2 regions of the Allobosea sp. P1_B10 genome follow, and region 2 is predicted to be linked to the other one. Evidence: predicted binding sites of a transcription regulator. Region 2 holds the regulator's gene; the other holds the start of a gene.
The links. The regulator PhoB, encoded in region 2, activates phosphate uptake and scavenging genes when phosphate is short. The targets are predictions, from matches to a motif close to TGTCATNNANCTGTCAT.
Positions count from the first base shown of each region.

Region 1: the regulator PhoB is predicted to act here: its motif matches at 11,327-11,343, upstream of AC1D2L_RS21515 (PhoX family protein).

Region 1 is NZ_JBFTZP010000013.1:60,008-75,338, reverse strand. It holds gene AC1D2L_RS21565 (TIGR00282 family metallophosphoesterase) at 1-379, opposite strand, end outside; gene AC1D2L_RS21560 (5-formyltetrahydrofolate cyclo-ligase) at 440-1,075, opposite strand; RNA gene ssrS (6S RNA) at 1,086-1,240, opposite strand; gene AC1D2L_RS21550 (cell division protein ZapA) at 1,300-1,668, opposite strand; gene AC1D2L_RS21545 (DUF4164 family protein) at 1,681-1,968, opposite strand; gene tkt (transketolase) at 2,303-4,300, shown strand; gene gap (type I glyceraldehyde-3-phosphate dehydrogenase) at 4,398-5,408, shown strand; gene AC1D2L_RS21530 (hypothetical protein) at 5,482-5,955, shown strand; gene AC1D2L_RS21525 (phosphoglycerate kinase) at 5,964-7,157, shown strand; gene fba (class II fructose-bisphosphate aldolase) at 7,986-9,065, shown strand; gene AC1D2L_RS21515 (PhoX family protein) at 9,242-11,263, opposite strand; gene AC1D2L_RS21510 (benzoate/H(+) symporter BenE family transporter) at 11,429-12,583, shown strand; gene AC1D2L_RS21505 (thiamine phosphate synthase) at 12,580-13,233, shown strand; gene AC1D2L_RS21500 (tetratricopeptide repeat protein) at 13,230-14,165, shown strand; gene AC1D2L_RS21495 (inositol monophosphatase family protein) at 14,235-15,023, shown strand; gene AC1D2L_RS21490 (flagellar motor protein MotA) at 15,109-15,331, shown strand, end outside.
Region 2 is NZ_JBFTZP010000003.1:36,794-52,124, forward strand. It holds gene pstA (phosphate ABC transporter permease PstA) at 1-571, shown strand, start outside; gene pstB (phosphate ABC transporter ATP-binding protein PstB) at 634-1,434, shown strand; gene phoU (phosphate signaling complex protein PhoU) at 1,486-2,205, shown strand; gene phoB (phosphate regulon transcriptional regulator PhoB) at 2,345-3,043, shown strand; gene thiE (thiamine phosphate synthase) at 3,236-3,868, opposite strand; gene thiM (hydroxyethylthiazole kinase) at 3,865-4,650, opposite strand; TPP riboswitch at 4,730-4,833, opposite strand; gene AC1D2L_RS07710 (hypothetical protein) at 4,920-5,120, opposite strand; gene AC1D2L_RS07715 (hypothetical protein) at 5,187-5,474, opposite strand; gene AC1D2L_RS07720 (OmpA family protein) at 5,626-7,089, opposite strand; gene AC1D2L_RS07725 (polysaccharide deacetylase family protein) at 7,862-8,761, opposite strand; gene AC1D2L_RS07730 (dipeptide ABC transporter ATP-binding protein) at 8,884-10,587, opposite strand; gene AC1D2L_RS07735 (ABC transporter permease) at 10,709-11,593, opposite strand; gene AC1D2L_RS07740 (ABC transporter permease) at 11,590-12,564, opposite strand; gene AC1D2L_RS07745 (creatininase family protein) at 12,683-13,384, opposite strand; gene AC1D2L_RS07750 (MarR family winged helix-turn-helix transcriptional regulator) at 13,508-14,053, shown strand; gene AC1D2L_RS07755 (ABC transporter substrate-binding protein) at 14,225-15,331, shown strand, end outside.

The sequences.
Region 1 (15,331 bases), on a different contig from region 2:
CGTCGAGCGCATCCATGAAGACGCGCCCCATCGCATTGACCACGAGGACGCGGGCGCCGTTGCGGGCCTCGATCACGGTTGCACCACGGCCCGGCGTGCCCTTGGGATAATTCGCCGGCCGCACCAGCCTGTCCTGGCGTTCGATGAAGACGAGCGCCTCGCGCTGGTCCCAGGAGTGATTGCCGAGCGTGACGGCGTCGGCGCCGGCCGCGAGCAACTCGTCGCAGATCGCCTCCGTGATGCCGAATCCTCCTGCGGCGTTCTCGCCATTGATCACGACGCAGTCGAGCGACCAATCCTTGCGAAGGCCCGGCAGGCGTTCCTGCACGGCGATCCGTCCAGGACGGCCGACGACATCACCAAGGAAGAGAAAGCGCATGAGAGGGGTTCCAGAGGGGTTTCGAAGAGCAACGTTGCCGCTTCCGTGACCCGAACCGCCTCAAGAATCAACCTGAGCGCTTGAGCCGCGCGTGATCATGTCCCGCTCGGTGACAATCCAGTCCAGCCGGCGGTCATGGTCTTCATCGGGCACATTCTCGACCTCCTGGGCGGCGTAGGCGATGCCGATCGTCAGCGCCGGGCCAATCTCCGAGAGCGCGCGGTCATAATAGCCGCGACCATAGCCGATCCGGTGGCAGCGGCGGTCGAAGGCGGCCATGGGCACCAGCAGGATTCCGGGCTGTATCTCGCGCTGGGCGGGATCTGGGACCAGCGTTCCGAAGCCGCCGGGAACCAGCGGTTCATAGGGCGCCCAGCGCCGGAAGATCATGCGGCGGTCGACGATGGCCGGCAGGCACAACGGCACGCCGCGCTCATGCAGAGCCTCGAGCACCGGACGCGGATCGGCCTCCGAGCGCATCGGCCAATAAGCCGAGACCGGGCCGATATCCCGCCCATCCGCACGCGGATGGTCCACAGTACCCAGTAAGGTGTCGAAGATGGCGAGGACGCACTGCGTGATGGCGCTATCCCATTCGAGCCGGTCATCGATCTCCAGATCGTCGCGGCGCGACAGCGCCTTGGCCCTCAGGGCCGACTTGCGCATCCGGATCTCGTCGGTGGGAGCGTCTGTCATGGGAGAAAAGTGCGGAGCCACCTTGGCCGTGGAGTTTCGATCCCGGGACACCTACAAAGTAGGTGGGCGCCGTGTGTCCGGGTCCAGGGACCCAGTCAGGGACAGCTCCCTAGGGAGTCGTATGGGCCCGGGAATACATGCTCTGCACGCACCAGCCAGCCCCGCCCGGACAATGTAGGCAATGCATCGCCAAAGCGCCAGTGGCAGATTGGTCGCGATGCGCCTCAACCCACAGGGCTGGGGATCAGGCTGCGCGCGATCCCCTCGATCCGCTCGGCAGCCAGCGCCAGCGCCTCGGCAGCCCGCTCCTCGAGCTCGCCGATGCGCTGGTCGGCGGCGCCGGCATCGCCCTCGCGCGCCGACAGCTGCGTCTCGAGCGCAGCCACCCGCTGCTTCAGTTCCGAGACCTCGTCGGCCACCATCAGGGCCGCCATGACATGCAGGCGCATGTCGCCGATCTCTCCGAAGGCCTGCCTCATCTCGTCGATCTTGCCGTCATAAAGCAGGGCAAGCCCCTCCAGATGCGGCTCCTCGCCCTCGCCGCACGCCATGCGATAGGCCTTGCCGGCGATGGTCACGTTGACTTGCGGCATTCCCGCCTCCGCTCAAATGTCCTGGTCGGCAGGTTCCGGCGTCGCCCGCGCGATCACCGCGCCGACGACGTTCATGGCCCGCTCCAGGCGCTGGTCGACGTCGGCCGCGGCGGTCTCGACCGCACCCAGGCGCGACATCGCGCCGTCGAGTTCGGAGGCGAGCCTTGCGCGGTCGTCCTGCATCAGGGTCAGTTCGGTTTCCAGATTGGCGCGCCCCCGCTCCGCCTCGGTGCGGCGACGGGCAGCGGCTTCCAGCTGCGACAGCGCGCTGTCGAGGCGCGCCAGGGCGTTCTCCAGCATCAGGCTAGCCACAGTCCATCTCCCCTCTTGAAAGCCGGCTCTACGATTCGAGAGACTAGCGCAAATCGCAGCGCGAGTGTGAATCGCCGGAGGCCGCGACGCTTCCGATCCCAAGGGTTTGCTGGGGATTGCTCAGGCGATGGATGGGGCCTGCCGTCCACTGACGTTATGGCAAGGACGTCTCTATCGAATTGACTCCGGTCGCGCCCGCAGCCTAATCCGACCGCGAACGTCAGATTGCCGAGAGCATGATCAATCGACCGCCGCCGTCCTGCCGCTGCGCAGGGGCCGGTTGCGGCCTTGTCCCCATTGCCGGCGGGAGCCAGAGATACTCATGACATCGATCGACCGCACGCAGCACGACAAGCTCGCCAACGCCATTCGCGGCCTCGCCATGGACGGCGTCGAGCAGGCGAAGTCCGGCCACCCCGGCCTGCCCATGGGCGCGGCCGATGTCGCGACCGTGCTGTTCACCCGCATCATGAAGTATGACGCCGCCGATCCGCGCTGGCCCGACCGGGACCGCTTCGTGCTCTCGGCCGGCCACGGCTCGATGCTGCTCTACGCGCTGCTCTATCTCACCGGCACGCCCGGCCTGGAGCTCGACGACCTCAAGAAGTTCCGCCAGCTGGAATCGAAGACCCCGGGCCATCCCGAGAACTTCATGACCGCAGGAGTCGAGACCACGACCGGTCCCCTCGGCCAGGGCCTGGCCACCTCGGTCGGCATGGCGATGGCCGAGCGCATGCTCGCCGCCGAGTTCGGCAAGAAGGTCGTCGACCACCATACCTATGTGCTCGCCTCCGACGGCGACCTGATGGAGGGCATCAGCCAGGAGGCCATCGCGCTGGCCGGCCACCAGAAGCTCAACAAGCTGATCGTGATGTGGGACGACAACGGCATCTCGATCGACGGCCCGCTCTCGATCTCCGACAATGTCGACCAGGTCGCGCGCTTCAAGGCCTGCGGCTGGCGCTCGGAGCGCGTCGACGGCCATGATCCCGAGGCGATCGAGGCAGCGATCCGTCGCGCCCAGAAGTCGACCAAGCCCACCATGATCGCCTGCAAGACCGTGATCGGCTTCGGCGCGCCCAAGAAGGCCGGCACCTCCAAGGCCCATGGCGAGCCGCTCGGCGCCGAGGAACTCGCCGCCGCCAAGAAGGCGCTCGGCATCACCGGCGGCCCCTTCGAGGTCGCTGCCGATGTGCTCAAGGCCTGGCGCGGCTTTGGCGCTGCCGGCGCCAACGCCCATGCCAACTGGCGCAGCATTTTCGGCGTCCTGCCCGAGCGCAAGCGCAATGATTTCGAGCGCCGCCTGGCCCACAAGGTCCCCGCCAAGCTCGAGAAGGTCATCGTCGCGCACAAGAAGGCGCTGATTGCGAATCCCGTCACCGTCGCGACCCGCAAGGCCTCCGAGCTCGCGCTCGAGGTGATCGTGCCCGTGATGCCGGAAATGGTCATCGGCTCGGCCGACCTGACCCCGTCCAACAACACCCGCACCAGCCACGCGGTCGACTTCACCCTGAAGACGCCCAAGGGCCGCTATGTCCGCTACGGCATCCGCGAGCACGGCATGGCCGCCGCGATGAACGGCATCACCCTGCATGGCGGCTTCCGCACGGCGGGCGGCACCTTCCTCGTCTTCGCCGACTATGCCCGCCCGTCGATGCGCCTCGCCGCCCTGATGGGGCTGCCGGTGGTCTATGTCATGACCCATGACTCGATCGGCCTGGGCGAGGACGGCCCGACCCACCAGCCCGTCGAGCAGATCGCCTCGCTGCGCGCCATGCCCAACATGCGCGTCTTCCGCCCGGCCGACGCCATCGAGACGGCGGAAGCCTGGCAGTATGCGCTCGAGCACACCACCGGCCCGACCGTGCTCGCCCTCTCGCGGCAGAACCTGCCGCAACTGCGCACCGATGCCAACGCCACCAACCGCTCGGCTAAGGGCGGCTACGAGTTGCTCGCGGCAGAGGGCGGCAAGGCGCAGGTCTCGCTGTTCGCCTCCGGCTCGGAGCTGGAAATCGCAGTCGCTGCCCGCAAGCTGCTGGCCGAGAAGGGCGTGCGCGCCCGTGTCGTCTCCGTGCCCTCGCTCGAGCTGCTGCTGGAGCAGGACGAGGCCACCCAGGCCGCGATCATCGGCTCCGCGCCCATCAAGATCGCGATCGAGGCCGGGGTGCGCTTCGGCTGGGATGCCGTGATCGGCCATGACGGCGGTTTCGTCGGCATGAACTCCTTCGGCGCCAGCGGCCCCTACAAGGACGTCTACAAGCATTTCGGCATTACGCCTGACGCATTGGTCGAAGCCGCGATGAAGCGGCATAACGTCTGAAACTCAGGGTCGAGCTCTTGCAATCGGCCTGCTTCTGGCCGATTTGCCCCTGATCCATGACGACAAGAGCCGGAAACCGGCGAAGGAGAGGATTGAGATGACGGTCAAGGTGGCGATCAACGGCTTCGGCCGTATCGGACGCAACGTTTTGCGTGCAATCATCGAGTCGAAGCGTCGGGATATCGAAGTCGTCGCAATCAACGATCTCGGCCCCGTCGAGACCAATGCCCATCTCTTCCGCTTCGACTCTGTCCACGGCCGCTTCCCCGGCACCGTGACCGTCTCCGGCGATACCATCGACGTCGGTCGCGGCCCGATCAAAGTCACCGCGATCCGCGATCCCAAGGACCTGCCGCACAAGGCGCTGGGCGTCGACATCGCGTTCGAATGCACCGGCATCTTCACGACCCGCGACAAGGCCGCCGCACACCTTGCGGCCGGCGCCAAGCGCGTGCTCGTCTCGGCTCCCTGCGAGGGTGCAGACCTGACCGTAGTCTTCGGCGTCAACCACCACGAGCTGACGAGCGAGCATCTCGTGGTCTCGAACGCCTCCTGCACCACCAACTGCCTGGCTCCGGTGGTCCGCGTGCTTCATGACGCCGTCGGCATCGACAAGGGCTTCATGACCACGATCCACGCCTATACCGGCGACCAGCCGACGCTCGACACCATGCACAAGGATCTCTATCGGGGCCGCGCCGCCGCGCTCTCGATGATCCCGACCTCGACGGGCGCCGCCAAGGCGATCGGCCTGGTGATCCCCGAGCTCAAGGGCCGGCTCGACGGCTCCTCAGTGCGCGTGCCGACCCCGAACGTCTCGGTCGTCGACTTCAAGTTCATCGCCAAGCGCAAGACCACGGTCGAGAAGATCAATGACGCGATCATCAAGGCCAGCAAGCGCGGCCCGCTGAAGGGCATCCTGGCCGTCACCGACCAGCCCAACGTCTCGATCGACTTCAACCACGACCCGGCCTCGTCGACCTTCGCGCTCGACCAGACCAAGGTCATGGACGACAAGTTCGTCTCGATCCTGTCCTGGTACGACAATGAGTGGGGCTTCTCGAACCGCATGAGCGACACCGCCGTCGCGATGGCGAAACTCATCTGAGCCGTCTTATCAAGGCCACGTTCCTGTCTCAGGTCGTGGCCTTGTTTTTCTCAACCGCAGGAACGGACAGAGCATGGCCAAGATCGAGCCCACAGTCGCAGGTTCGCCCATCCCGGACGAAGGCATCGTGATTGCGCCGCAGCCCAATCCATCTCCCCTGTCGGTCGTTCCCAGCCCCAGCGTGAGCGTTCCCGTCGCCACGACGCCGGCGACCCCCATGACCGAGCCGCGCCAGCTCGACCAGCTCTCCCGCATCGAGGAGAAGGCCGCACGCATCGAGGAGAAGTTCGCCCGCTACGAGGCCGTCCTGACCCGCGCCGAAGCCTCGCTCGAGCGCAGCGCCCACAAGGTCGATGCCGCCGCCGGGACGATGGATTTTGCCTCTATCCGCGGCGAGATAGCCGCCATGCGTGACCGCGTCGACGCCACGCCGCGCGCAGCGACGCTCTTCACCACGGCGATCGTGACCGCCGTTCTCACCGTTATCCTCACCGTCCTGGTGCTGAAATTCGGCGTTCCAGGCGTCATGCCCAAGCTGCTGCCGTGACCGATCCCGTGACCGCCTTCAAGACCCTCGACGACGCCGATCTCTCCGGCAAGCGCGTGCTTGTCCGTGTCGACCTGAACGTTCCCATGGAGGACGGAAAGGTCACAGACAGCACCCGCATCGACCGTGTGCTGCCGACCATCAGGGAAATCTCCGCCAAGGGCGGCAAGGTGGTCCTGCTGGCGCATTTCGGCCGGCCCAAGGGCCACGACGCCAAGGACAGCCTGAAGCCGGTCGCGGTGGCGCTCTCCCATGCGCTCGAAAAGCCGGTGATCTTCGTCGATGACTGCATCGGCGAGGACGTCGCCAAGGCTGTGGCCGCCGCCAAGAACGGCGAGGTCCTGCTGCTCGAAAACACCCGCTTCCATGCCGGCGACGAGAAGAACGACCCGGACTTCGTCAAGGCGCTCGCCGCCAATGGCGACCTCTTCGTCAACGACGCCTTCTCGGCCGCGCACCGGGCCCATGCCTCGACAGAGGGTCTCGCCCATGTGCTGCCGGCCTATGCCGGGCGCTCCATGCAGGCAGAGCTCGAGGCGCTGAGCGCCGGTCTCGACAATCCCGCCCGCCCCGTGATGGCGATCGTCGGTGGTGCAAAAGTCTCCACCAAGCTCGAACTCCTCGGCAATCTCGTGCGGAAGGTCGACGTGCTCGCCATCGGCGGCGGCATGGCCAACACCTTCCTCGCGGCGCGCGGCGTCAATGTCGGCAAGTCGCTCTGCGAGCACGACCTCGTCGCCACCGCACGCGAGATCGAGGAGAAGGCCAAGGCCGCCGGTTGCGAAATCATGCTGCCGGTCGACGCGCTGGTCGCCCGCGAGTTCAAGGCCCATCCCGGCCATCGCGTCGTGCCAGTCGGCAAGGTCGACGCCGATGAGATGATCCTGGACGCAGGCCCGCTCAGCGTCGCCGAGGTCGTGCTCAAGCTCGCCCACGTCAAGACGCTGGTCTGGAACGGACCCTTCGGCGCGTTCGAACTACCGCCCTTCGATACCGCCACCGTCACCGTCGCAAAGGCGGCTGCCAAGCGTGTGCAGGCCGGCGAACTGGTGGCCGTTGCAGGCGGTGGCGACACCGTCGCCGCGATGAACCATGCCGGCGTGGCCGAGCAGCTGACCTATGTCTCGACCGCGGGCGGCGCCTTCCTCGAATGGATGGAAGGCAAGGCCCTGCCGGGCGTCGAGGCGCTCAGGAAGGCGTGAAGGAAGACCGCCGCCGCTCTCGTGGCTTGCGGCGGCACCCCCACTATTGGGGACGCTTTCTCGTGCCCAGGCCTTTCGCCGAAGCGGTGTCTCTTCAGTGCGACGCCGTCATTGGCCATTGATAGCCGAAGCGGCGGCAGGCACGGTCCGCAAGCGATCTGCCCGGCCCCTTGCCGCTGAACGCGCGTCGACAGCTGCCGCGCTGGCGGCAGGGAACCTGCTGTTCGGGCGTCACGAGCAGACGAGTTTGGTCGCGACCGACGCTCAGGGACGGACATCCGCTGAGCGCCGGCTCTGGAAAGCCGCTTCAGCCGGCTCACCGGCGCGGAATCCGAGACGATTTCTTATCTGACGGACTCGACGACAACACAGCCGTCGCCACCATCCGCGACGCAATACGCGTTTGCTCTTTTCCTGGCTTCGGCAACCGAGATATTGCCCCCCGGCCCCTTCCAGCCACACCCCTTGCTCCTGCCTTTCGCAAATGCTTTCGGAGAATCTGACGCAAAGTATTTGTCGTAGAGTTTCTCACAGGCTCGCGTCAGCCCTGCTGGTTCAGCCAGAACAGTCGGAACAGGCAGAATAAAAACGCTGATAGCTGCAGCGCAACAAAATTTAATCACGACATTCACGATAATTCCCCCCGGAAAATAACCCAGAGAGAATGCCCAGCCAAGCGAATGGGAGCAACATGAAAATCGTGATCATCGACGAAGGATCTAAGTCGGATTCGAGCTGCAACGCTTCGAGCCCTCAGGCCGTGGCTAGCGAGCGTCATGAACGTGCGGTAATGGAGCGTGACAGGTTTCTACCGGAGAGAAAAAGAACATGGCCCGCATCACGCTCCGCCAATTGCTCGACCACGCCGCCGAAAACGACTACGGCGTGCCCGCCTTCAACATCAACAACATGGAGCAGGCCCTGGCCATCATGGCCGCGGCGGACGCGACCGACGCCCCCGTCATCATCCAGGCCTCGCGCGGCGCCCGCTCCTACGCCAACGACATCATGCTCAAGCACATGATGGACGCGGTCACCGAGATCTATCCCCACATCCCCGTCTGCGTGCATCTCGACCACGGCAACGAGCCCGCGACCTGCATGACCGCGATCCAGGCCGGCTTTACCTCGGTTATGATGGACGGCTCGCTTCATGCCGACGGCAAGACACCGGGCGACTGGGACTACAATGTCGGCGTCACCCGCAAGGTCACGGAGATGGCCCATCTCGGCGGCATCTCGGTCGAGGGTGAGCTCGGCGTTCTCGGCTCGCTGGAATCCGGCGAGGGCGAGAAGGAGGACGGCCACGGCTTCGAGGGCAAGCTCTCCCATGACCAGCTCCTGACCAACCCGGAAGAGGCGGTGAAGTTTGTTGCCGAGACCAAGGTCGATGCGCTCGCCATCGCCATGGGCACCTCTCACGGCGCCTACAAGTTCACCCGCAAGCCCGACGGCGCGATCCTGGCGATGCATGTCATCGAGGAGATCCACGCCAAACTGCCGAACATGCATCTCGTCATGCACGGCTCGTCGAGCGTGCCGCAGGACCTGCAGGACATCATCAACCAGTATGGCGGCAAGATGCCCCAGACCTGGGGCGTGCCGGTCGAGGAGATCCAGCGAGGCATCAAGCACGGCGTCCGCAAGATCAACATCGACACCGACAACCGCATGGCCATGACCGGCCAGATCCGGAAGATCCTGTCGGAAAACCCCGGCGAGTTCGACCCGCGCAAATATCTGAAGCCCGCCATGGAGGCGATGACCGCGCTCTGCAGGAAGCGGCTCGAAGAGTTCAACACCGCCGGCCAGGCCAGCAAGATCAAGCGCGTCGCGACCACCGCCGAAATGGCCAAGCGCTACGCCAAGGGCGATCTCGACCCGACCTTCAGCGGCAAGGCAGCCTGATTCTCGAACCGTCATCGCGAGCGCAGTGAAGCAATCCAGCGTCGTAAAGCACGATCGCTGCTGGATTGCTTCCTCACTGCGCTCCTCGCAATGACGTGTAGGTAACGACAGCAAAACGCCCGGCATCGCTGCCGGGCGTTTCGCGTTTCGAACCCATGTGGCCCCGACGGCCCGGCTCACACCCCGATCTTGCCGCCACCTGTCCTGGTGATCGCCACCACGGACGGCCGCACCGGCATGTCGGGCTTGAAATCGGGCCAGCGCGTCGAGAGGTCCTCGTAATAGGACCGGCGGCCGAAGGCCGGCCAGTCCGGCCCGTCATCGCCGGGGTGCTGCACGGCGACGAAGGCGGTCGTGTCGTCTGGCGTGAAGCAGGGCCCGCAGAGTTCCGCGCCATGCGGCACCCGGTAGAACAGTTTCGAGGTACGCCGCGCCTCGCCTTCCGTATCGACCGCCCAGAGCCCGTCGGTGCGCCCGGTCTCGGGCAGGCTGTTGCCGTCGGTTGCGACCCAGAGCCGCCCGGCGGAATCGACGACGGCGTTGTCGGGCATGCCGAACCAGCCGTTCTTGGATGTCTCGGTCGAGAACGTGGCGCCGACCGCAGCGACCGCCGGATCGCCGCATTTCAGCAGGATTTCCCATCGGCCCGTGGTGGCGCTGAAGTCGCCGCCATCCTCGGTGATCTCGACGATATGGCCGAAGGCGTTCTTGGCGCGCGGATTGGCGGCGTCGACCTGGTCGTCCTTGCGGCTCGTATTGTTGGTCAGCATCACATAGACGCGGCCCGTCACCGCGTTGGGCGTGATGTCCTCCGGGCGGTCCATCTTGGTCGCGCCCAGCAGGTCCGCAGCCCGGCGCGTCTCGATCAGCACGTCAGCCTGGCTCTGGAAGCCGTTGGCGGCCGTCAGCGGCCCCTCGCCGAAGACGAGCGGCAGCCACGCCACAATGCCATCGGCCGAGAACCGCGCGACATGAAGCGTGCCGCTGTCGAACAGATCGAGATTGGCGGCGCGGTTGCCGGCGTCGAAGCGGCCCGCCGTCACGAATTTATAGACATAGTCGAAGCGCTCATCGTCGCCGAGATAGGCGACCACCCGGCCATCCCGGGAGACGATGCTGTCGGCGCCTTCATGCTTGAAGCGCCCCATCGCCGTGCGCTTCTTCGGCACCGAATTGGGATCGAACGGATCGACCTCGACCACCCAGCCGAAGCGGTTGGCCTCGTTGGGCTCCGTGGCGAGATCGAACCGGCTGTCGAAGCGGCCCCAGCCATAGGGAGCCGAGGGTACGGCGAGCCGCTTGTAGTTAGCCTCCTCGCGATGGCCGTCGGGCAGCTTGCCGGAGAAGTAGCCGTGGAAATTCTCCTCGCCGGAGACAAAGGTGCCCCAGGGCGTCAGCGCGCCCGAGCAGTTGTTCAGCGTCCCCAACACCTTGCGTCCCGTAGCGTCCGCGCTTGTCCTGACGCGATCATGCCCTGCGACGGGGCCGGTAAGCTGCATCTCGGTCGAAGCCGTGATGCGCCGGTTGTAGCGGGACTCGCGCACCAGCGCCCATTTGCCGTCGGTCCTGCGTATCTCGGCGACGGTCGCACCATGCGCCATGGCCTCGATCGCGAAGCGCTCGGGCGTGGCGTTCTTCATCACCGGCTTGCCGTCCTTGATCTCCACGACGCCGGGGAACATCAGATGCGGGTTGGTGTATTCGTGATTGACGAAGAGCAGCCCATGGCCGGACGGGTCGGCCGTGCCGGGCATCGGCACATAGCCGACGAAGTCGTTGTTGTAGCCGAACTGTTTCGCCTGTGCCTCGGGCGTCTGGCGCGCGGGATCGAACTCGGGCGCGTCGGGGGTCAGCGGGTCTCCCCAGCGCAGAACCACATCGGCATCGTAGCCCTCGGCGACGTGGTGATCGGCATCGACCCCGACCTCGACCTCCTTGAAGGCGAAAGCCGATCCCTTGTCCGATCCCTTGGCAGGCGCCTGCGCCCTTGCATCGTCGGCAGTCGCGAGCGCGACCGAGCCGACACTCGCCGAGATCGCCGATACCGCCAGCGCGCCCCTGAGCAGCCCCCGGCGCGAGAAGCGCTGCGAGATCAGTTCGCCCATTGTCGGGTTGTCCGTCGGGTTCTGCGGCGCAGCATCCTCATGTTCGAGCAGGCTCGCACCGAAAGTCGATTCATAGGCCGTGTCTTCGCTCATGGTCTTGGCTCCCGCGCCCGCATCAACTTCCGATTGGACGAAGTCGAAAGCTAGGGGCCGGCGTTGACAGTCCCGTGACAGGCAGGCGCGCCATGACGGGCATGCCCTTCCGAGCGCTCCCGATTTCTGATTGAACTGTGGTCCTGCCCCGCCACAAGAGCCACCATGTCGATTGTCTTTTCTGCGCTGGTCGCCGTCTTCGTCGGCTTTGCGGCCTCCGTCGCCGTCGTTCTCGCCGCCGCCCAGGCCGTGGGCGCGACGCCGGCCCAGACGGTCTCGTGGATCGCGGGCCTCGCCCTCGCCAAGGGCACGGCCAGCCTCTGGCTGTCATGGCGCCATCGCCTGCCTATCATCTGCGCCTGGTCGACGCCGGGCGCAGCCCTGATCGCCGCGACGAGCGGCATCGACTTCGCCGCCGCCATCGGCGCCTTCCTGGTCGCCGCGGCGCTGATGATGCTGACGGCCGCCTTCCGGCCGCTGGGCGCGCTGATCGAGAAGATCCCGATGCCTATCGCAGCCGCGATGCTCGCGGGGGTGATCTTCCGCTTCGTCGTCGCAGTCTTCGACGAGATGAAGCTGAACCCGGCGCTTGTCCTGCCGCTGCTGCTGGTCTTCCTCGTCGCCCGACTGCTGAACCCGTTCCTCGGCGTCATAGCCGCGCTGGCCGCAGGCATTGCGATCAGCTTCGCCGGCGGCCTTGCGAGTTGGCCTGCCGGAGGTTTGACGCTGACCGGCCTCGAATTCGTCATGCCGCGCTTCGATATTGCCGCCATGGTCGGCATCGGCATCCCGCTCTATCTCGTCACGATGGCAGCGCAGAACCTGCCTGGCTTCGCCGTGCTGCGCGCCTCGGGCTATGACAACCCACCGACATCGGCCGCGTTGTTCGTCACCGGCCTGACCTCCTTCCTGACGGCGCCATTCGGCGCCCACATGGTCAACATGGCCGCGATATCAGCCTCGATCTGCACCGGGGCCGACACCCATCCCGATCCGCGGCAGCGCTGGAAGGCCGGCGTGCTGTACGGTCTCCTGTGGATCGCCGTCGCGGGCTGCGCCGGGCTGCTGCTCGCGCTCGTCGTCGCCATGCCCAAGGCGCTGATCGTCGCGGTTGCCGGCCTTGGCCTCGTCGGCTCGCTGACCGGCGCGCTCGCGCAGGCGATGTCCTCGGATACGCACCGTTTCGCGGCCGTCATCGCCTTCAGTGTCGCGGCCTCCAGCCTGACACTGTTCGGCGTGGGCTCGGCCTTCTGGAGTCTCGTCGCCGGGCTGGCAGTCTTGACATTGGACCTCGCTGCGGGCCGTTTGCGCGCAAGATGACAAACGCACCCACACCCACTCGCCTGATGCTCGTCACCCCGCCGGTCGCGGACGCCGAGGCCATGGCCTTCCGCCTCATGCAGGCCTTTGCCGGCGGCGATGTCGCCGCCGTGCTGCTGCGCCTGACCGAGGGCGACGAGCGCAGCAAGATCGAGCGCGTCAAGCGCCTCGCGGGCCCCGTCCAGGCCAACAATGTCGCGCTGGTGCTCGAAGGCACGGCGCTCGTTGCGAGCCGTGGCGGCGCCGACGGCGTCCACCTGACAGATGGCCCGGAGGCCATCGCCGAGGCGCGCTCCAGCCTGAAGGACGAGCGCATCGTGGGCGCCGGCGCCCTGCGCGCCCGCCACGACGCCATGGATGCAGGCGAAGCCGGCGTCGACTATGTGATGTTCGGGGACCCGCGTCCCGATGGCTCGCTGCCGCCGCTGCCCGCCGTGATCGAGCGCGCCTCGTGGTGGGCCGACATCTTCGAGACACCTTGCGTCGCCTATGCGCCGGACGCCGAATCGATACCCGCCCTCGTCGAGACAGGCGCCGAATTCCTGGCACTCGGCGCCTGGGCCTTCGACGAAGGCAGCGACATCCGCGCGCTGGTCGAGCAGGCCAATGCCGCCATCGCCGCGCGCGCGGCGCGGAAATCGGCGCGATGAAATCGGCCCGCCGCGGTCTCCTGCTCGCCAGCCTGCTGTCTGCGGCAGCCGGCGCGGCGCAGGCTGCCGCGCCCGACCTCGCCTATGGCGCCTACCAGGCCGGCCACTACCGCCGCGCGCTCGAAGAGGCCCTGAAGCGCGTCGAGGCCGACACCACCGACTCCGCCGGCATGACCCTGATCGGCGAGATCTATCGCCAGGGCATCGGCGTGCCACCCAGCGCCGCCATCGCGACCGAATGGTTCGAGCGCGCGGCCGAGCGGGGCGACGTCAACGCCACCTATGCGCTCGCCAACGCTCTGCTGGACGAGCGCAACCCCAAGCGCGATCCGGCGCGTGGTGGCGCGCTGATGCAGAAGGCCGCTGCCGCCGGCCATGCCGCGGCCAACTACAATCTCGCCCTCGCCCTGCTCGCCACCGGGCGCGACGAGGACAGCGCCCGCGCCGTACCCAGCCTGCAGATCGCGGCGGCGGCCAATATCGGTGACGCCCTGCACGCGCTCGGCATCCTCGCCAAGCAGGGCCGCGGCATGCCCGAGAGCGAAACCGTTGCCGCGCAATGGATGGCCAAGGCGAGCGCCACCGGGCATGTCGCCGGCGAGGTCGAGTATGCGATCATGCTGTTCAATGGCAGCGGGGTCGCCAAGGACGAGGTCGCAGCCGCGAAGCTTTTCCTGCGCGCGGCCAACAAGGGCAACCCGATCGCGCAGAACCGGCTGGCCCGGCTCTACCAGAGCGGCCGTGGCATCCCCCCCGACTCGATCGAGGCCGCGGCCTGGCATCTCGCCGCCCGCGCCCAGGGGCTCGACGACCCCATGCTCGACCAGCTTTTCGACCGCCTGAATCCCGAGCAGCAGAACCGCGCGGCACAGCTTGCCGCAACCCGGATCGAAGGCGCGGCCTTGACGACGCCCGGCCAGACGAGCAAGTGACAGGTTCAATTCCATAATCGTGCGGCCATCTGGTCGACGCCGCGCCGCGCAGCCGCGCCAGAGGTATCCATGATCCGCTCCCCCCTGATGACCGTGATGACGGACGCCGTGATGAAGGCGTCGCGTTCCCTCAAGCGCGATTTCGGCGAGATCGAAAATCTGCAGGTGCTCGCCAAGGGCCCCGGCGACTTCGTCTCCAAGGCCGATACGAAGGCCGAGGAAATCCTCCGCGCCTCGCTCGAGCGGGCCCGCCCCGGCTACGGCTTCGTGATGGAGGAGAGCGGCATCGTCGCCGGCACCGACGAGAGCAACCGCTGGCATATCGACCCGCTCGACGGCACGCACAACTTCCTGCGCGGCATTCCGCACTGGAACATCTCGGTAGCGCTGGAGCGCGACAACCAGTTCATCGCCGGCGTCGTCTACGATGCCGCCAAGGACGAGCTGTTCATCGCCGAGAAGGGCAAGGGCGCCTATGTCAACAACCGCCGCATGCGCGTCTCGGGCCGTCGCGAGCCGGCCGAGATGCTGATCGGCATGGGCGTTCCCCATATCGGGAAGGGCGGGCATCCGCTGTTCCTGCACGAGCTCGGCGCCGTGATGACCCGCTTCGCCAATGTCCGCCGCATGGGCTCCGCGGCTCTCGACATCGCCTATGTCGCAGCCGGGCGCATGGACGCCTATTGGGAGCGCGGCCTCAACACCTGGGATTTCGCGGCCGGCGCCGTGATGATCCGCGAGGCCGGCGGCACCTTCGGCACGCTCGACGGCAAGCAGCCGACAATGGCCAAGGACATCATCTGCGGCAACGAGGTCGGCGAGCAGTCGCTGCGCGCGGCCCTCAAGACTGCTGGCTGACACCACTCCCCCTCATTCGCGCTTGATCCTTGCGGCACGGGAGGCGACAGTCCCCGTGCGGCAGGATGCTAACGGAAGACGAAGCATGGCGAATGAGGAGATGGTGGCCGAGGGAATTCCGGCCGCACCGCCGCGGGATGAAACCCGCTTTTCGCGCCCGCTGCGCTACGTCATCCGCGCAATCCTCTTTCTCGCCCTGATCGGCTTCCTCGGTTTCATCCTTCAGGGTGGGCTCCGAGGCGCGTTCATGACCAATCCAGGCCTGAACGGCCTGATTTTGGGCTCGCTCTTCGTCGGCATCCTGATCG
Region 2 (15,331 bases):
CTATCTCGCCGAGTACGGCCGCGGCTCGAAGCTCGCCAACCTGATCCGCTTCGTCAACGACATCCTGCTGTCGGCGCCCTCGATCCTGATCGGCCTGTTCGTCTATGTCGTGCTGGTCGAGCCCTTCCGCGGCTATTCCGGCTGGGCCGGCGGCGTCGCGCTCGGCATCATCGCGATCCCCGTCATCGTGCGCACCACCGAGGACATGCTGCGTCTGGTCCCGGCGCCGCTGCGCGAGGCCGGTGCCGCGCTCGGCGCCCCACCCTCCGTCGTGATCACCTCGGTGACCTGGCGCGCCGCGAAATCGGGCATGGTCACCGGCATCCTGCTGGCGCTCGCCCGCATCGCCGGCGAGACCGCGCCCCTGCTCTTCACCGCGCTGAACAACAATTTCTGGTTCTCGCCCTCGCTGGTCGGCGGCGTCTCCAACCTGCCGGTGACGATCTACCAGTTCGCCTCGGCCCCTTACGAGAACTGGCAGCAGCTCGCCTGGGCGGGCTCGCTGATCATCACGGTCTCGATCCTCGTGCTCTCGCTCATCGCCCGCCGCATAGTGCGCGGCTCCAGATAAGCCGCCGCAAAACAACAGCCCGACGTCAGACCCCGTCGCGTCCGATCTGAAGGAACCTGTCGATGCTTTCGACCCTTGAACTCTCCCCGCAGACGCTCGATGCCGAAGCCCCGGTGCGGATCGCGGTCAAGAACCTCGATTTCTACTATGGCGAGCACAAGGCCCTGAAGGGCGTGAACCTCGATTTCCGCGACCGCCATGTCACGGCGCTGATCGGCCCCTCGGGCTGCGGCAAGTCGACCCTGCTGCGCATCTTCAACCGCATCTACTCGCTCTATCCCGAGCAGCGGGCCACCGGCGAGGTCATGCTCGACGGGCGCAACGTCATCTCCAACGATATCGACGTCAACGAGCTGCGCTCGCGCATCGGCATGGTCTTCCAGAAGCCGACGCCCTTCCCGATGTCGATCTACGACAACGTCGCCTTCGGCATCCGCCTCTACGAGAAGCCGCCGAAATCCGAGCTCGACGACCGCGTCGAGGGCGCCCTGCGTCGCGCCGCGCTCTGGGACGAGGTCAAGGACAAGCTCAAGGCCTCCGGCATGGGCCTGTCGGGCGGACAGCAGCAGCGGCTGTGCATTGCGCGCACCATCGCGCAGCGCCCCGAGGTCATCCTGTTCGACGAGCCGACCTCGGCGCTGGACCCGATCTCGACCGGCAAGATCGAGGACCTGCTGGAGCAGTTGAAGACCGACTTCACGATCGTCATCGTGACCCACAACATGCAGCAGGCGGCTCGTATCTCGCAGTACACCGCCTTCATGTATCTCGGCGAGGTCATCGAGTTCGCGCCGACCAACACCATCTTCATGAACCCGCATAAGAGGCAGACGCAGGACTACGTGACCGGCCGCTTCGGCTGAAGCGTTCCAGACGATCCGCTCTCCAGCCCGCGCCGCCAAGGGAATAACGCCATGTCCGACCACATCGTCCGCTCCTATGACGCCGAACTGGAATCGCTGCGCCGCAGCCTTGCCGAGATGGGCGGCATGTCCGAGCGCATGCTCGGCGATTCCACCGTCGCGCTGGTGCGTCGCGACACCACCCTGGCGCAGAAGGTGATCGCCGCCGACCAGCGGCTCGACAACCTGCAGCGCGATGTCGAGGAGCGGGCGGTGCTGACCATCGCGCGCCGCCAGCCGCTCGCCAACGACCTGCGCGAGCTGATCTCGGCGATCCGCATCGCCTCGGACATCGAGCGCGTCGGCGATCTCGCCAAGAACATCGCTAAGCGCGCGGTCGCTATCTCCGGCCAGTTCCAGCCGCCGCATCGCGCCGTGGTCGGCCTCGAGCATATGAGCCGCCTGGTGCAGGCCCAGCTCAAGGACGTTCTCGACGCCTATGCCGCCGGCAATGAGCAGAAGGCGCTGGAGGTCTGGCACCGTGATGGCGAGATCGATGCGCTCTACACCTCGCTCTTCCGCGAGCTGCTGACCTATATGATGGAAGATCCGCGCAACATCACCTTCTGCACGCATCTCCTGTTCTGCGCCAAGAACGTCGAGCGTATCGGCGACCACACCACCAACATCGCCGAGACCATCCACTATCTGGTTACCGGCGAGTCGCTCGATCTCAATCGCCCGAAGATCGACACCACAGACATCAGCGTCGAGGCCGTCACGGGGCGGTGATACGTACGGCCAATGCGGACGCGTCATTCTCGGGCGAAGCGAAGCGCAGACCCGAGAATCTCATGACAGAATTGCATTGGTCCAGAGATGGTCGGGTCAAGCCCGACCATGACGTCAAGTCTTCAAACGGAAACGCGCCATGCCCGCACGCATCCTGATCGTCGAGGACGAGGAGCCGTTGACGCTCCTGCTGCGCTACAACCTGGAGGCCGAAGGCTTTGAGGTCGACAGCGTCGCGCGCGGCGACGACGCCGAACTGCACCTTCGCGACCACACGCCCGACCTCGTCCTGCTCGACTGGATGCTGCCGGGGCTGTCTGGAATCGAACTTTGCCGGCGCCTGCGGACCCGCCGCGACACAGAGCGCGTACCGATCATCATGCTGACCGCACGCGGCGAGGAGACCGAGCGCGTGCGCGGCCTGGCGACCGGCGCCGACGACTATGTCGTCAAGCCGTTCTCTCTGCCGGAACTGATCGCGCGCATCCAGGCGCTGCTGCGCCGGGCCAAGCCCGGCCATGTCGCAGGGCTGCTGACGGCGGGCGATCTCGAACTCGACCGCACCACCCGCCGCGTCCGCCGCGCCGGTACAGAGCTGCATCTGGGCCCGACTGAGTTCCGGCTGCTTGAATTCCTGATGCAGGCTCCCGGCCGCGTCTATTCGCGCGCCCAGCTGCTCGACGCCGTCTGGGGCCGCGACGTCTATATCGACGAGCGCACGGTCGACGTGCATGTCGGGCGCCTGCGCAAGGCGATCACGCCGGGCGACGCCAAGGACCCGCTGCGCACGGTGCGGGGCTCAGGCTACGCCTTCGACGAGACGTTTGCGCGCAGCTGAGGGCACAGCCTCCGTCGTCATTCCGGGGTGCCCCACAGGGGCGAGCCCGGAACCCGTGACGACGGTCAAAACTCTGTCTGATCGGCTGAGTCGTCATTGCGAGCGCAGCGAAGCAATCCAGTCTTTGTAGAGCGCTACGCCCTGCTGGATTGCTTCGTCGCTGCGCTCCTCGCAATGACGGTGGTGCGTCGCTCAGAGAGCCGCGCGCAGCCGGCGCGTATCGCCCTCGACATCATCGCCGCCGAACACCGCGCCGATCACGGCGATGCCGTCTGCTCCCGCTGCCATCACACTCGCCGCATTCTGCGCCGTGATGCCCGCGATCGCGCCGATTGGCAGCGCGCCCAGCACCGTGCGGGCCTGTTCGCGCAGCGCGGCATAGCCATCGAGCCCGAGCGGTGCGTCGGCATTGTCCTTGTGGACCGTCGCGAAGATTCCGCCGATGCAGGCATAGTCGATCCGCGCCGAGCCGCGATAGGGCAACTCGCTGGCGTTTTTCAGCGTGGCACCGATGATCGCGCTTTCGCCGAGCAGGCGGCGCGCATCGGCAAGCTCCATGTCGTCGGCTCCGACATGGACGCCGTCCGCGCCTGAGGCCAGCGCGACGTCGATGCGGTCATTGATCAATAGCGGCACGCCTGTGCCAGCCAGCGCCGCCTTGATGGCTCGCGCCTCGCGGACCATCTCGCGGGTCGAGGCGTCCTTGGCGCGGTACTGGATCAGCGTGGCCCCGCCACGAGCCGCAGCGGCGGAGAGTTCTGCCAGCGACCGACCCCTCCCGATCTGCGGATCGACGATGCCGTAAAGCAGGATATCGACGCTCACTGTTGTTCTCCCATGCCCGCACGCAGCGTCGCTTCATCGATGGCGGCCAGCGCGTCGATCAGCTCGACGCCAAAACTGCCGGGGCCCCTGGAGCGCTGGGCTGCGATCTCGCCGGCGATACCATAAGCGATCAGCGCCGCCGCCGCCGCGCGGGCAAAATCGCTCTCGACGGCGCAGCAGGCTGCGATCAGGGCGCCGGCCGCGCAGCCGACCCCGGTCACTTTGGTCATCAGCGGGTGGCCATGCGCGACGCGATACTGGCCCGACGCGCCCTCGATCAGGTCGACCCTGCCGGTGGTGACGCAGGTCAGGTTGCGCTCGCGGGCATCGTCGAGCGCCGAGCCGAGCGCCGCCATTTCGGTGGCGTTGCCACGGACCACGACATCACGAAGCTTCAGGACCTCGCGCGAAACATGCTGGCGCAGCGGCGACAGCTCGACGAAGACGGGATCGAACACCAGCGGCTTGCCGTGATCGCGCGCCGCCTCTAGCAGCTTGGGAATAGCGAGTTCGCTCTCGGCATTGATCGTGCCGATATTGATCAGGATCGCGCCGGCGCCGCGCGCCATCGCCGCGACCTCGTCGACATGGATCGCCATGGATGGGATCGCGCCGAAGGCGAGCAGCATGTTGGCGGTGATGTTCTGGGCGACCGTATTGGTCAGGCATTGCACGCGCGGGCGCTGCGACGCGACGCGGGCGAGAATGGCGGCAGCGCCGGCGGCATCGATATGCTGTGCCGTCATCTGGCCTGGCCGGTCTGTGGTGGTGGGGACGTTCATCTGGATCTCCTCCTTGGTCCAAGGTTCAGGAGATCCGGGTTGGTTGAGCGGGTTAGTCGCTGTTAAGCGGCCACGCCAAAGGTAAGCCGCGTTCCAGTCCCTCCGCCGGTATGACCCGGATCAGGTTCGACGGGTTTGGCCCTGCGACCATCTCAGCTCTTGCGAGCACCCCTCGGAACGACGGAGAAACTAGGCGCGAAGTCGCGCGGGTGCAACCGGCGGATGCTGCAGGATCGATCGCCGGCCCGCAAGCCGGGCATGCCGCAGGCTCACGCCGAGATGTCGACGGCGCCGCCCTGGCCAGCCGGGAGCGTTGCCTTCTGCTGGGCCACGCTCTGCTCGAGCAATTCGAGCACCGCCTGGTCGCTGGCGGCCTGCTGGCGCAGCATTTCGGTCTGCAGGGCTTGCTGTGTCGCAGCTGCACGCGTCGCCATGGCGCTTTGCGCGATGGCGAGGGATGAATCGCTCATGGTCAGGCTCTCCTGCCCGGCAGGCTAGGAGGGACATCTTTCGCAATCGTAAATCGAAACGCTCGGTTAGGGCGCGATGATCGAGGGCACGCCGCGTGGCATCGGCGGGTCACGCTCGATCTGCGACGGGTTGCTGGCCTGTCGCACATTGCGTGGCCGCGCCGGCGGCGAAGGCTGGGCCGTATCGCCCAAGGCGCGTTCGCGTTCTGCGACCGTGCCGGGACTGGGAGCAAGCGGAATGCCCGGGGCGCGTTGCCGTTGCAGGCTGGTTCCCGGGTCGGCCTGGGCAATGCGGGTTTGCTCCAGCGCGACAGCGCCGCCGGCACTGAGGCCAAGCAGGAGTGAACCGATCAAGAACCTCTTATGCATGCGCATGACCTCGGCTCCTTTCACAGGGCTCCGGCGCGGTACCGGGGCGCTAGGATATCAACCGGGATATACCGCTGCGGTTCCCTGAGAGGGCAAAGCCGAAGGGAGCGGCCAAAGCGGCCGCTCCCCAAGGTTCTCAGCGGCTCTGGCCGGTGAGCAGTGGCGTGATACGCCGCAGTGTGACGCGGCGGTTTTCGCGGGCGGCGTCCTGCGTCGCCAGCTTGAGGTATTGCTCGCCATAGCCCTGTGTCGTCAGGTTCTCGGGCGGCACGCCGAAGTCACGCGTCATGATCTCGGCCACGGCCTGCGCGCGACGGTCCGACAGCGACAGGTTGTCGATGTCGCTGCCGACCGCATCCGTGTGGCCCTCGATCAGGAAGACCTCGTTGGGCGCGGCCTGCAGCGCCTGCCGGATCGATGCCGCGATCAGCGACAGCCGCTGTGCCTGGCCGTTGCCGACGACCCAGGACCCACTCTCGAAGGTGATGGTGTCGATATCGACGCTGCGCATGCGCGCACGCAGGTCAGGTGAGTATCGGACCTCGTCGAGCGTATAGCGCCGCGGGATCGCCGCGATCGGCGGCGCTGTGATGGTCTCGTAGAGCAGGCGCTCATCGGCGCGCTCAGCGTCGACGATATAGCGCTCGCGCGGCATCGGCAGCGGCGGGGGCGGCAACACCACGACCTCGTCCGAGAAGCGCTCGGGCCGGTCGCGACGCGTGTTGTCGATGATGACGAACTCCTCGCCGCCGCGCATCTGGCGGGTCCGCCGGATCAGGCGGCCATCCTCGTCGGTTATCGTGACGATGCGGGTGCCGTCGGGACGCTCGAACACCGAGCGCGTCTCGCCATTGCCGCGCTCGACGCGCTGGTCGATGCCGAGATCGCGGAACCGTTGCGTCTCGTCGCGCCGAATGATCGTGCGGTCGTCGTCGCGGATGATCGTGCGGCCGGGCTCGCGGATGATGGTGACGTCACCCTCTCGCCGTTCCTCGCGGCGGCCGCGCACATCCTCGAAGCGCTCCGCGCCCTGCGTCGCCATGATGCCGCCAATCGCGGCGGCGCCAAGACCGATCGCGGCCGCGCCGCCAAGCCCGATGCCGCCGCGGCGACCCTGCCGGTCGGGCGGGGGAACCTGGCCGGGGAGCGGGGGCTGGCCTGGAGCCATCTGCCCGGGCGCCGCCTGCCCAGGCGCCATTTGCCCAGGAGCCATCTGGCCAGGCGCCGCGACGGGCGGAACGGGGCGCGGCATGCCGGGCTGCACTCCGGGCTGGGCCTGCGGGGCTGGTGGTGGCGGCAGCGCCGAGGGCTGCCCGGGCACCGGGACAGGCCGGCCGGTGGCGCCATCGACCCCTGCCGCTCCGGGAGGAGGCGGGGGAGCGGGCGGCTGGCCGGGGAGCGGCTGCGGCCGCGCGCCGGTGGCATCGCTGCCGGGAGCCGTGATCGGCGGCACCGGACGCGGCATCGCCGGTGCTGCGCCGGGTTGACGCGGTGCGGGCGGGGCTGGCGGCAGCGCAGAGGGCTGGCCGGGAGCCGGAGTGGGCCGGGCCGCCGGAGGCTGGCCTGCCGGCGCGGAGATCGGCGGCACGGGACGCGGCATGGCCGGTTCTGCGCCGGGCTGGCGTTGAACCGGGGCCGGGCGTGTTGCGGGCGGCTGGCCGGGAGCGGCCTGGGGCGCGGGAGGGGCAGCGCGCGGCACGGCCGGAACGGCCGGCGTTACGGGAGCAACCGGCGCGGCTGGGGCCGGGGCTGGGGCAGCCGCGGGCGGCGACGCACGGCGCGGTTCCGCGCCAGGCGTGCGTGGCAGGCCTGGCCGCAGGCCAGGTTCGGCCCCTGCGGGCGGTGCGGGCGTCGGCCTTGGCGCGACCTGGGCGGGTGCCGGGGCGGGCGGGGCGGCAGCCGGCGGGCGCGGTGCGGCGGGAGGCGCTGCATTGGGAACCGCGGGAGCAACGGGGCGCTGTATCGCGGGCGGCTGGCCAACGGGCTGGCCCGGCGCTGCGCGCGGACCGGCAGGAGCGCCGGGGCCTGCGCCAGGGCCTGCGCCGGGGCCGGCAGGGCCTCCCGGAGCGCGGGGCGCGCCTTGAGGACGTTCGCGCCTGGGCTGTCCCGGCTGATCGTCGGGGGCAGGTGGGGCCTGGGCAATCTGGACGGCCACCGGTGCTGGCGGAGCGGCAAATCCGCCCTGCGCCAACGTGATGGCAGGCAGCATGGTGCCGATCAGGAGCCAGTTCTTGGTGCGTGTCATGAGATCCGTTTCCGGTTTCAGGTCGAGCCATCGAGCGCCGGTGGCGCTGAACCCGTCGTGAACCGAAAACGGCTGAAATCGGGCGCGGTTCCCGAAGGATCGCTGCCGCGCCCGATCGGGCAGGCCTTTAGAGGCCGGCCTGTTGCTTCACATAGGCCGCGATCTCGGCATGACTGGCGAACCAGACATCGCCCTTGGCCTTGGCGTGTTCGATCAGCTTCTCGAGGATCCAGAGGCGCGAGCGATAGGTGATGATGTGCGGGTGCATCGTCAGCAGGAACAGCCCGCCATCCTCGTAGGCGCCGTCGAATTCGCGCTTGAAGATGTCGAACACGGTCTCCGGCGCCGTATAGGGCCGCAGCGCCTGGAAGCGGTTCATGTTGAAGTAGACCGCGTCGTCGCGGATCCACTCGACGGGCAGCTCCACGATGCCGGTGCGCTCGCCCTTCTCGATCAGCTCATAGGGATCGTCGTCGGCGAAGAGCGAGCTGTCGTAGAGCAACCCGAGCTCGCGCTCGATCGCGAGCGTGACTTCGGAAAAGTCCCAGGACGGCGTGCGCATGCCCACCGGACGGACGCCGGTGATCTTTTCCAGCGTGTCGGCCGAGCGCAGGTGAAGTTCGCGCTCCTGGACTGGCGGCACGGCGGTGTTGACCTCGTGGATCCAGCCATGCAGGCCGATCTCGTGGCCTTCCGCGACGACGCGGCGCTGTTCGTCGGGATAGAGCAGGGCGGTTACGGCCGGCACGAAGAAGGTCGCCTTGATGTCCTCCTTCTTCATCAGCTCCAGGATGCGCGGCATGCCGACGCGGTTGCCGTACTGGCCCCAGGACAGGCGGCCGACCGACTTGCCGCCGTCGCGCAGTTCATTGGTCTCGTGGTCGACGTCGAACGACAGGGCGACCGCGCAGCGCGCGCCGTTGGGCCACTGGGCCGGCTTGAGGTTCTGGCCGGCGCGAACGCGATCGACCTTGCCGCGCCACGTCTCCTCCGGCCACTGCCAGGGTTCAAGAACGGCGTCTGTCATCGGAAGGCTCCTTTGCTACTGCTTTTCGTCATTGCGAGCGTAGCGAAGCAATCCGGAGGCGGCAGAGCGCTTGAGTCCCCTTGGATTGCTTGCTCCGCTCGCAATGACGCTACGGGTCGGTGTCACCCCGTTGGCAGCACGGGCACGGCTGCTAGCAGCCGCCTGGTGTAGTCGTGCTGGGGATGGTCGTAGACCTCGCCAGCCGGCCCGCTCTCGACGATCTTGCCGCGATACATGATCGCGACCCGGTCGCAGAGGTGACGGACCACCGAGAGGTCGTGCGAGATGAAGATAAGCGTCAGGTCGAGCTCCGAGCGCAAGCGTATCAGGAGATTGATGATCTGCGCCTGGATCGACACGTCGAGCGAGGCGACCGGCTCGTCGCAGATCACGACATCGGGCTGCATGGCGAGCGCACGGGCGATTGCGACGCGCTGGCGCTGTCCGCCCGAGAACTGGTGCGGGTAGCGGGTGGCGAAGGCGGGATCGAGCCCGACCGCTGCGAGCCATTGCCGGACGTATTCGCCGGCCTCGGCCCGGCTGACCAGCCCATGCGCGACCGGTCCCTCGCTGATGCTGTCGCCGATGCGCATGCGCGGATTGAGCGAGGCGAACGGGTCCTGGAAGATGGTCTGGACGCGGGTCGTGATCTTGTGGGGCCGCTCGCCCGCGCTCATGACGTGCTCGCCATCGAGCAGCACGAAGCCGGCATCGGGCGGGTAGATGCCAGCGGCCAGCCGTCCGAGCGTCGACTTGCCGCTGCCGGATTCGCCCACGAGCCCGAGTGCCTCTCCGCGCGTCAGGGTCAGGCTCACCGCATCCACCGCCTGGACGATTGATGACGGCCGGCCGATGCCGAGCTTGAGGGCCAGCAGCTTCAGGACGCCGGGCTTCTGCTGGAAGCGCTTGCCGACATCCTCGATCACGAAATAGGGCGCGTCGGACTTCGGCTTGCGGGCCGCATCCTTGCGCGCCAGGCGCGGTGGCGGAGCTGCGTCGGTGCCCGCGCCACGCGACAGCAGCGCGCCGGGTTTCGCCCGCGAGGGCAGGGCGTCGAGCAGCGCCTGGGTGTAGGGATGCTGCGGCTTCGTCAGCACGTCGAGCATCGGCCCGGCCTCGACGATTTTGCCGAAGCGCATCACGCAGACCTTGTCGGCGATCGAGGCGACGGTCGCCAGATCATGGCTGATCCAGATCAGGGCGGTGCCGAGTTCGGCGACGAGCTCCTTCATTTCGGCCAGGATCTCGGCCTGGATCGAGACATCGAGCGCCGTCGTCGGCTCGTCGCAGATGATCAGCTTTGGCCGGTGCAGCAGCGCGATCGCGATCGCGACGCGCTGGCGCATGCCGCCCGAGAACTGGTGGGGATGGAAGTCGACCTTGCTCTCGGGATCGGGAATGCGGACCTGCGCGAGCGCTGCGATGGCGCGCCGGCGCGCCTCGGCCCGCGAGACCTTTTCATGGGCCTCCAGCGCCAATGTGATCTGCGCGCCGATGGTCAGCATCGGGTTCAGCGTCATCATCGGGTCCTGGAAGACCATCGAGATGCTTTTTCCCCGGATCTTGCGCAGCTCAGCCGGGGGCAGGCCGACGAGCTCGCGGCCCTCCAGCTTCACGGAGCCGGATTCGATGCGGCCTGGCTGGTCGATCAACCCGATGATCGAGAAGCCGGTGATGCTCTTGCCCGAGCCGGATTCGCCGACAAGGCCCATGACCTCGCCGCGCTTCAGGCTGAACGAGACGCCGTCGACGGCCTTCACCACGCCGGCGCGGGCGTGGAAATAAGTGGCGAGATCTGTGACCTCGAGGAGGGGGGCGTCGGTCATGGGCGCCCACTCCGAAGCGTACCGTCATTGCGAGGAGGCGAAGCCGACGAAGCAATCCAGCAAGGCGTCGAGCGCACGGCCTGGATTGCTTCGCTTCGCTCGCAATGACGAAGAGGCGCGATCATCGCTTGAGCCTCGGATTGACCTGGTCTCGGATGCGGTCGCCCACGAGGTTGAGCGCCACGATCAGCGCGATCAGGGCCAGGCCGGGATAGATCGAGATCCAGTAGCGGCCCGACAGCATGTACTGGAAGCCGTTCGCGATCAGCATGCCGAGCGACGGCTCCGTCACCGGCAGTCCGACGCCCAGGAATGACAGCGTCGCCTCCAGCGCGATCGCGTTGGCGACCTGGACCGTCGCGACCACGATCAGCGGCGGCAGGCAGTTCGGAAAGATGTGGCGCAGCACGACGCGCCAGGCCGGCAGCGGGGTCGAGAGCACGGCCTCGACGTAGTCCTTGCCGCGCTCGGCCGCGGCCGCGCCATGGGCGGTGCGGGCGAAATAGGCGTATTGGGCAGCCGCCAGCGCGGCGATCAGCTGCGCCTTGCCCTGGCCCAGCAGCGCCGAGAGCACCAGCGCCAGCAGAATCGCGGGGAAGGCGAGTTGCAGGTCGATCACCCGCATGATGAAGGCCTCCCAGCGTCCGCCGACATAGGCAGCGCCGATGCCCAGCGAGACGCCGACGACGAAGGCGATCGTGCCGGCGACCAGCCCCATCTGGAGCGAGATGCGCAGGCCGTAAAGGATGGCCGAGAACAGGTCGCGCCCCTGCGCGTCCGTGCCCAGGATATGGCTGTAGCCGGCCGAGCCGACGAAGCCCGGCGGGCGACGCGCATCCATCAGCACGAGATTAGCGAGGTCATAGGGGTCTTGCGGCGCAAACAACGGCGCAAAAACCGCGACGCCGACGATCGCCACGACAACGATCAGCGCTGCCACCGCGACCTTGCTCTCGCGAAACTCGTTCCAGAACCGGGCAGTCGGGGAGATCTCTTTCGCACTCATCGCGAGCCCGCCTTCCGCAGCCTGGGATCGAGCGCGACATAGGCGAGATCGACAGCAAAATTGATCGCGATGAAGACGAAGGCGACGAGCATGAGATAGGCCACCATCACCGGCCGATCGAGTGACTGGATCGAATCGATGATCAGCTTGCCGATGCCGGGCCAGGAGAAGATGGTCTCGGTCACCACCGCAAACGCCAGGGTCGAGGCAAATTCCAGCCCGAACACGGTGACCAGCGGGATCGCAATCAGGCGCAAGACATGCCGGCGCAGCACGGTCCATTCCGAGAGGCCGGCCGCGCGGGCGAACTTCACGGTGTCGGACAGCATCGCCTCGCGCGTCCCGGCGCGTGCCAGCCGCGTCATCAATGCGAGCTTGAAGAAGGCGAGGTTGGCGGCCGGCAACAGCAGGTGGCTGAGCCCGTTCAGGGTCAGGAAGCTCCATTCGACACCGAGGATCGCCACCGTGTCGCCCCGCCCGCCGGCAGGCAGCCATTGCAGCTCGACGGCGAAAGCCAGGATCAGCACGAGGCCGATCCAGAAGGTCGGCACGGAGAAGCCGAGGATCGAGACCGTCATGATCAGGCGCGCGAAGGGGCTGTCGGGGCGATAGCCCGCATAGATGCCAGCGGGAATGCCGATCAGCGCGGCGCCCAGCACGGCGGCGAGCGTCAACTCCAGTGTAGCGGGCAGGCGCGACAGGATCAGCTCCAGCACCGGCATGCCGAAGACAAAGGAGCGGCCGAAATCGCCGTGCAGGATGCGCCCGAGGAAGGTGAAGTACTGCTCCCAGAGCGGCCGGTCGAGCCCATAGCGCGCGATCGTCTGGAGGCGGATGTCCTGGCTGACATCGGGGCCGATCAGCACGTCGATCGGGTTGCCGATGGCATAGACGCCGACGAACACCAGCGCCGACATGACCAGCATGACGACGAGGGCCTGGAAGAGGCGTCCGACGATGTGGCCTAGCATGGTGTTGCCAATGGGTGCGGCGCGCGCTCAACCGTCATTGCGAGCACAGCGAAGCAATCCAGCGTCTCGCACGGCCCTTCTGGATTGCTTCGCTGTGCTCGCAATGACGAGAAGGGCGTCACGGCCAGTCCTCCACCAGCGCCGCGCGGGTCTCCTCGACGCCGATGCGCCAGAGCTCCAGCATCTCGGCATCGGGGCGCTCGTAGCGGCCGTGGAAATTGCCGTCGCCGAGAATCTCGCGACGTTTGGCCGGATTGGCGGCCTGGTAGAGCGGGTTGTTGAAGGGCGGTTTGATCCCTTCGGGCTGCGTCACACCCGCCAGCCGCGTCCACGGAAAATTCTCCATCCAGGAGGCGTGTGAGGCGGCGGGGTCGAGCGCCTTGACTGCGGTCTGGAAGCGTGGCCCTGCCCACCAATTGTGCATCCGCACGCTGGCATCGGTGCGCCGTCCCATCCATTCCGTGCACAGGGTCATCGCCGGCGAATTGCCGCCATGGCCGTTGACCAGCACGATGCGACGGAAGCCCGAGCGATAAAACCCTTCGAGAAGGTCCTCGATCAGGGCGACATAGGTGCTGATCCGCACCGAGACCGTGCCGGGATAGGCGGCGAAGCTCGGCGTCATCCCGTAGGCGAGCACGGGAAACACCGGAATGGAAAGGGGCTCGGCCGCATCATTGGCGACCTTCTCGGCCAGGATCGCGTCGGTGGCGAGGCTCAGATAGGCGTGCTGCTCGACGCAGCCGAGCGGCAGGACGCAGCGATCATCGACCTTGGCCTGGGCCTCGATCTGCATCCAGTTCATCTGGTCGACACGCACGGCGCAATCCTTGCATCTACTCTGCTGCGCCAGGCTTATCGTCTAGGGACCGGGCCGCCGCATCATCCTTGACTCCCGCACGCAACAGCGTCAAGTTCCATTTGGAACTAAATGAGAAGGCTGATGATGCGCCGCGCTCCGACTGCCTTGTCGCGCCTGGACAGTGAGCGCGAGGCCGCCCTGCATGCTCTCGATCCGCTCACCGTGACCAAGCTGTGGGACAACCCCTGCTGGCTGTCCTTTCGGCTGAACTTCGTCGCTTTCCGGTTCAATGACCCGGTCTATCGCTGGATCGAGACACGCTATGGCCTGGTTCGGCCGGAATTCGTCGCGCTCTATGCCGTCGGTCTGAAAGAGGGCGTGGCTGCCAAGAACATCGTGGCCTCGTCGGGTCTGCCCAAGAACACCCTCTCCCGCGCCATCCAAAAACTGCTGCAGCGCCGCTTGCTGAAGCGCGAGACCGATCGCGACGACTTGCGCAGCTTTGTCCTGCACCTGACGCCGGCCGGGCGCGCCATTTTCGACGAGACCATGCCCCTGATGGTGCGCCAGCAGACGGCGATGCTCGGGGGGCTGACGGAAGCCGAGCAGCGTCAGCTCTGCGAGCTCATGGACAAACTCGTCATCGCCTCTCCAAGCTGGCCCTCCGATCTCGATCCGCAGTCATAGCGCGGGAGGAAGCCGATCGTCTTTCCAAATATATAGCATGCCATGACAGATCTATCCTCGCCGCGATCAAAAGAACGGAAGAAACGTCTGGTCGCGACGAGTCTACTATGAAGCCACTTTATGCCGTTGGCCTTCGCGGGCGCGGCCAAACTCAGGGTAAGGAATCCTCATATGGCAATTGCATCGTCCCTTCGCCTCCTCGCCCTTGCGGGCCTGCTCGGGGCTTCCGTATCAAGCGCCGCGCTCGCGCAGAACCTGACGATCGGCGTGCGCGCCGGCCCGGAATCGATCGATCCGCATTTCACCGCGACCGGCACGCATGCCGAGGCGCTGAAGCATGTCTTCGACACGCTGACCTGGTCGGGCGACAAGCTGCAGATCGAGCCCCGGCTTGCGCTGAGCTGGAAGGTGATCGAGCCCACGGTCTGGGAATTCAAGCTGCGTCCCGGCGTGAAATTCCATGACGGCTCAGACTTCACCGCAGAGGACGTCAAGTTCTCGATCGAGCGGATTCCCGTGGTCGCCGGCCCCAATCCGACGACGATCTATGTGCGTCGCGTCCAGCAGGTGAAGATCGTCGATCCGCTGACGGTCCATATCGTCACCGACGGCCCGGCCCCGAACCTGCCCAATGATTTCATCCGGCTCTTCATCGTCTCGCACAAGGCGGCGGCCGGCCTGACCAAGGACAATGCCAACGAAGCGTTCAACGGCGGCAAGGCCGCGATCGGCACCGGGCCCTACAAGTTCGTGTCCTGGACGCCCAAGGACCAGATGGTGCTCGAGCGCTTCGACGGCTATTGGGGCCCCAAGGAGCCCTGGGCCCGCGTCACCCGCAAGGAACTGCCCAACGACGCCGCCCGCGTCGCGCAGCTGAAGGCCGGTCAGGTCGACATCATCGTGCGCGCGCCGGCCTCCGATGTCGCGACCCTGAAGCGCGACCCGAAGCTGACGGTCGCGACCATCGACACCGTCTATGTCTTCAACATGGAACTCGACATGCGGGACAAGACCCCGCAGGTCAGCGCCAAGGACGGCTCGGCCCTGCCGAAGAACCCGCTACAGGACCCGAAGGTGCGTGAGGCGATCGACCTCGCCATCGACCGTCCCGCGCTCGTCGAGATCGCGATGGAGGGCCTCGGCGCTCCGGTCAACCAACTCGTCACCTCGACCATCGCCGGCTTCAACAAGAGCCTGCCGCCGCTCAAGCCCGATCTCGCCAAGGCCAAGAAGCTGATGGAGGAGGCCGGCTATCCCAACGGCTTCAAGGCGACCTTC